Regions from separate parts of the Paenibacillus pedocola genome, predicted to be linked through region 1. Evidence: predicted binding sites of a transcription regulator. Region 1 holds the regulator's gene; the other holds the start of a gene.
What was found. Region 1 encodes LexA, which represses DNA repair genes until DNA is damaged. Its sites were predicted from a motif close to CGAACATATGTTCG; they were not measured.
Positions count from the first base shown of each region.

Region 1 (3,127 bases):
TGTGTTGTTTGTTAAGCTTGCACGCAGAGGGATAACGGCCCTTGACCTGTACAATTATTCCAAAAACCTTGAAATCCGCGCTAAATATGAATCAGCCAATAAGGAGGGACCGTATTGAATGCGACTTATAAGGTGCTGGTAAGCGATGCGGACCTTTTCACTGCTGCGCTCGCTGAGGCGAATATATACGTAGTACAGATGCTAGACGGAAAGCCGCATGTTATCGCTGATTACGCAGGACCTCTGCAAAAATGGACACCAGATTATATCATGCTGGCGGGAATGGCCTATAAACGTACGGAGTATGAATTCCGGGTGCGTCTGCCCAAAAAATAACAAATGCCAGTTCACACAAACCGATGAAGCCAGAATTGCATCTCTTATACTATCAAACGTAAAAGAGGTGGAATTATGACAGAAACAGAACGGTTAAGAATCCGAAGAGCGATTCGAGCATTGTTGGCGCAAAGGTCCATTTTATTGGAAAGACTTGAAGAGATTAATGAGAATCTGCGCAGAGTACCCAATCCAAGCCGGGCCAGACGCGAATTGCTGGCAGCTCGTGTATCGATCCGGGAAGCATTGCGCCTAAACCGAATCGCGATCAGACTCTTGCGCAGTGTGCTGTAGCCGGAGCTCTTGTTGGGGATAGCCCTAATAATCTGTTTGCACATCATATGAATAAATGAAGAACACCTCTTCCCGTACAAGCGCGGGTAGAGGTGTTCTTTTGACATGGACTAACGTGCGAATTATGAATAGCTTTACTCCCTAATCGTTACACGCGTGCCAATGGGGACTATACGAGATAAAGCGAGAACATCAGTATTATACATCCGTATGCAACCGTGGGAGACCCTATGACCGATCGAAGCAGGGTCATTCGTTCCGTGAATGCCGTAATGCGGTTTAGACAGCCCCATCCAAAAGGCGCCAAAAGGCCCGCCGGGATTGGGCTGCTTGTTAATGATGGTATACTCGCCTGTAGGTGAAACTGTCAGCATGGTGCCGATTCCAACGGGAAAACCACGGGTCACAATGTCGTTATCCAGTAAATACAGCATGCGCTGCGACAGATCAACAATTATCCGGTAATTGGGCAAAGTCATCAGCACTCCTTTGCTACCAGGATATGTGTGGAATGCTGCGGGGGTTCCCGTTATAAGAGATTAGTGGTGACGAATTTCCTTATAGGGAACAAGGGTTCTTAGAGGATCGAGGGGCATAATAAAATGGAAAAAAGCTGTTCCACCTGGAAGGCGAAACAGCTTTTGGGAGGGGTAATTCTAGTGGATATCACGGAAAAGTCCAATGACTCTGCCTAAAATGGTAACACGGTTCAAGCGGAGCGGTTCATAAGCCGGATTCTCCGGCTGCAGGCGGATATGGTCTCGTTCTTTGTAGAATGTCTTAACAGTAGCTTCATCTTCTTCAGTCATCGCAACGACGATATCTCCATTATCTGCTGTCTGCTGCTGGCGGACAATAACATAGTCGCCGTTCATAATTCCCGCATCCACCATGCTGTCTCCGAGTACAGAGAGCATGAAAACTTTGTTGTCTCCTACATAATGGCTAGGTAGTGGAAAATAGTCTTCAATATTCTCTGTAGCTGTAATAGGCACCCCGGCGGTGACTTTACCTACAACAGGAATACGGGTTACTGTTTGTACAAATTGATGTACATTCTCAGAATCTTCCTGTCCAAGCAGTTCTATCGCACGCGGCTTCGTAGGGTCACGACGGATAAGGCCCTTCTTCTCAAGACGATCCAAATGACCATGTACTGTGGAGCTGGATGCAAGACCGACAGCTTCCCCAATTTCCCGGACAGACGGAGGATAACCCTTGCTGCGGACTTCGTTACGTATAAATTCCAGGATCGCCAGCTGACGACTCGAAATCTTTGACATTGGAATCAACCCCATATAGTATGTTTGGGAAAATTATAACATAGAACTTCCGTTCGTACAAACATAAGTTCTAAAATTTTCAAAAAGGCATAGTAACAGGTGAAAATGACCCTAAAGCTGGCTAATAAATTTAGGGGAACAATTGTTCGAAAAAACTATTGATCAAAACACTTGTTCGTGTTATATTATTTTTGAAATTAAGAACAAGTGTTTGGAGGTCGATGATAATGTTAAAATACAGTACATACCGCAGCATCTACGATGAAGCCCGTGAGGTTCAGTCTGCCGGAGATGATTCTGCTTCAACTTATGTTTCAAGTCTAAAGGATTCTGCAGCGTCCTTATTCAGTATGCTGATGAAGGTATTTGTGAAAGATAACTTTATAAAGCTAGCCTTAGTGTTTATGCTCGTAGTTTCAGGTTTTACAGTTGTAGGAAATGTTTTTGCCGGATCGGTGTCCTCTATGACAGAAGGTAAGCGGGTAGTTGTTGAACGCGGTGACACGCTTTGGAGCATTGCACGTGAACATAAACCGGATAACATGAGGACTGTCGTATATATAGAAGGAATTAAAGAAACAAGTGGACTGAAGAGCAGTGACATCCAGGCCGGAGATGTGCTGACCTTGCCTGTATATTAACTGTAATTTCAACACGATAGAATAACATGAAGAGCTTTCAGGGAGGAGACCTTGACAAGCTCTTTTTCTCATGGCAAAGTTAGAATGAATTTATAGGGGAGGGGAAAGCATTGAATATAGACGAATTGGTCGCACGCATCAATGAATTGGCTCGCAAACAGAAAAGCAGCGGCCTGAATGAAGAGGAATTAGCAGAACGCGCTAAGCTCCGCGAGATCTATCTGGGCAACATCCGCAGCAACTTCCGTGCACAGCTTGATACGATTGAAATCGTGGATAACGATGATCAAGGCAACAAGGGGCTTAAACATTAGTCCGGTGCCTTTGTCATAGATATTTTAGGACGACTAGGGGGAACTCACATGGCCCGTTCTTGGGAAAGAATGGTTCAACGCAACACACAGCAAGTCAATAAGCAACGGAAGAAGCAAGGTAAAGAAACCATCTATGCTTCAAAATCAGCGTCAGCTGCCAAAGAGAGCGATATCTTTAAAGGCCGCAATATCGTATTTCCAATAGTTCTGCTGCTCCTCGGCATCATGTTTTGGGTAGTCGGTTCTGTTGATGATGCTA
Region 1 covers NZ_CP134223.1:3,628,306-3,631,432, reverse strand. Annotated here, with positions in the region: gene QU597_RS15935 (hypothetical protein) at 1-118, shown strand, start outside; gene QU597_RS15930 (hypothetical protein) at 115-336, shown strand; gene QU597_RS15925 (hypothetical protein) at 481-630, shown strand; gene QU597_RS15920 (L,D-transpeptidase) at 765-1,103, opposite strand; gene lexA (transcriptional repressor LexA) at 1,287-1,913, opposite strand; gene QU597_RS15910 (LysM peptidoglycan-binding domain-containing protein) at 2,141-2,554, shown strand; gene QU597_RS15905 (DUF896 domain-containing protein) at 2,665-2,868, shown strand; gene QU597_RS15900 (hypothetical protein) at 2,917-3,127, shown strand, end outside.

Region 2 (3,127 bases), 3.1 Mb from region 1:
ACAGACGAATATCCCGATGAAGCGGATTATCCGCAGCGGCGATTCGGGCTGCCATTACTGGTGGATCGAATGGGGCGGGGAGCTGGATATTGTACACGACAACGAACGGATTCGTGACGAGCTCTGGGCTGTCATCTATGGAATCTGGGATTACATCAAGAACTCCGGTAAATTCGATGCCGGCAGCATGACCCTTGAATGGGTCGGCTCTCAGCCGGGCAAGCGGGAATACCGCCGTTTCACCGGAGAATATACGCTGACCCAGAATGATATTATCAGCCAGACGCTGTTTGAGGACCGGATTGCCTTCGGCGGCTGGTCGATTGATCTGCATCCGCCGCAGGGCATGTATGCGGCAGCCAGCGGCTCGAAGCATATGCATGCCGACGGCAACTACCATATCCCGCTGCGCAGCCTGTACTCGGCCAACGTGTCCAATCTGCTTTTTGCCGGGCGCAACATTAGCGCGACCCATGTCGCATTTGGGACCACGCGTGTCATGGCTACCTGCGCCGTCATGGGCGAGGCAGCCGGAACAGCCGCAGCACTCTGCGTGGATAAGGGCCTAACGCCTGCAGAGCTGTCGCGTGAGCACACGAAGGCCCTGCAGCAGATACTGCTGAAGCAGGATGCTTCGGTGCTCGGCCTGGTCAACTGTGATGATGCCGACCTGGCCCGCCAGGCCAAGGTGTCCGCCTCCTCCTTCCTGTCCGGGATCTCCATCGAGGCAGGCGAGGAAAGGTATCCCCTGGAGCATGACATTGCCATGCTGCTTCCCGCTGATCCGGGGATAAGCGGAACCCTAGATTGGCTGCTGGATGCGGCACAGGATACGACGCTGAAGGTTGAACTCTGGAGCACCGGCCGGCCGGAAAATTACGTGCCCGCTGTACTGGAATATGAGACTGAAGTATCTGTAGGCGCAGGAGACAGGCAATGGGTACCCGTCAGCCTGGACTGGACACCGGCGGAGGCTCAAAATGCCTTTATCATCGTACGCAGGAATCCTGCCATTCAGCTGTATCTTAGCGGTAAGCCGCTGAGCGGACTGCTGGCTTTGGAGCGGGGGGCAGCTCCCGGGGTCTCCAAGGATTTGGAAGACCACGACAGCAGCCAGCCTGTGGTGGAATGGAGCACCAAACGCCTGGTCCGCAAGGTCTTTTGCCTGCGTACCTCCTTTCCTACAAGCGCCTACCGGCCGGAGCATGTAATAGACGGATACCGGCGACCGTATGGCGGACCGCATATCTGGCTCTCGGAATCTCTTGAGCAGGATACAGAGCCCTGGCTTGCCCTGGAATGGGCGGAGAAGCAGCAGATCCGGGAAATTCAGCTTATCTTTAATGATGATGTGAATGAGGATCTGATCAATCTGCATCATCACCGCACCCCTTTCGAAGTGATTCCCGAACTGGTCCGCAGCTATCGTCTCGAATGGCTGGATGATACGGGAAACTGGGTGACCGTGCTTAGTGAGCAGAACAACCGGAAGCGGAGACGGGTTCATCTGCTGGAAGCCCCCCTTGAGACCCGGGCTGTCAGGGTAGTCGTTACAGCAACTAATGGTTCCCCGTATGCAGAGATTATTGAAGTCCGCGCCTATGCTTAATATCCGTTGATAGAGGATGCAAGAACCCGCATTTACAACTCCTATAAGCAGAAAGGAGCCTCCCGCTGCAGTCCTGCAGCAAGGCTCCTTTTGGTGAGCTCGTTGTTACATTCATCAGCCTCAGAGTGACTTTGACAGGAACATTTGTTCGGTATATACTTCTCCTTATGAGGAGTGTGTTTCCGTGGATATGATGGAGAAACTTGAAATTTTAACAGCTTCGGCTAAATATGATGTAGCCTGCACCTCAAGCGGGGCAAGCCGTTCCGGACAGCCCGGAGGCCTGGGCAATGCGGTCAGCATGGGCATCTGCCACAGCTTCGCAGCAGACGGACGCTGCATTTCCCTGCTTAAGATACTGATGACTAACGGCTGCATCTATGACTGCGCCTACTGCGTGAACCGTAAATCCAATCCTACACGGAGGGCTGCGTTTACACCCGAGGAGATTGCCAATCTTACGATGCAGTTCTACCGCCGCAATTACATAGAGGGCCTGTTCCTCAGCTCCGGCATCATGCGGAGTCCCGATTATACCACCGAGCAGCTGATTGCCGCCCTTGAGCTGCTGCGTAACGTCTATAATTTCAGAGGTTACATCCATGTAAAAGCCATACCCGGCGCAGACGATGTGCTGCTGTCCCGGCTCGGCCTGCTTGCCGACCGCATGAGCGTCAACATCGAGCTGCCCTCCCAGGAAAGCCTCAACCGTCTGGCTCCGGATAAGAGCAAACAATCCATTCTGAAGCCGATGGGCCTCATCAAAAGTAAGATCACCGAGAACAGCTCGGATCTCGTCAAATACAAGCATGCTCCCCGCTTCGCGCCTGCCGGTCAGAGCACCCAGATGATTGTCGGCGCAACTCCGGATACCGATTATCAGATTCTGAACCTTACGGAAGGCCTGTACAAGAAGTACGGGCTGAAGCGTATTTTCTATTCTGCCTATACCCCTGTGGTCGAGGACTCGCTCCTGCCCGCACTCGATACGAAACCGCCGCTGCTGCGGGAGCACCGGCTCTACCAGGCGGATTGGCTGCTGCGTTTCTACGGCTTTGAAGCTAAGGAGCTGCTGGATGAAGCCGCGCCCAACTTCAACCCGCTGCTGGACCCGAAATGCAGCTGGGCCATCAACCACCGGGAGCAGTTCCCCGTGGAGATTAACCGCGCTCCCTATGAGACGCTGCTGCGCGTGCCCGGCATCGGCGTAAGAAGCGCCCAGCGGATTCTCAAGGCGCGCAAGGCCGGAAGCCTGGATTTCTACGCGCTGAAGAAGCTCGGCGTGGTGCTCAAACGCGCCCAGTTCTTCATTACCTGCAAAGGCAAACCGCTGGAGGGGCTAAAGGTGGGCGAGCATACCCTGCTTCGTTCACTCATGTCCGGGCAGGAGCTGGCCCAGTTTCAGCAGCCGGAGGTGGAGCAGTTGTCCTTCTTCGACGACAGCTATATGGCAGCCTTGCCGGAGGCAGGCAGAGCGGCCACCTTCAGGAAAGGGGGCTAGCCGTCATGTTCAAGACA
Region 2 covers NZ_CP134223.1:207,966-211,092, reverse strand. Annotated here, with positions in the region: gene QU597_RS01045 (FAD-dependent oxidoreductase) at 1-1,609, shown strand, start outside; gene QU597_RS01040 (putative DNA modification/repair radical SAM protein) at 1,800-3,110, shown strand; gene QU597_RS01035 (TIGR03915 family putative DNA repair protein) at 3,116-3,127, shown strand, end outside.
Region 2: QU597_RS01040 (putative DNA modification/repair radical SAM protein) is a predicted target of LexA. The motif match lies at 1,747-1,760, and genes of this name have one in related genera.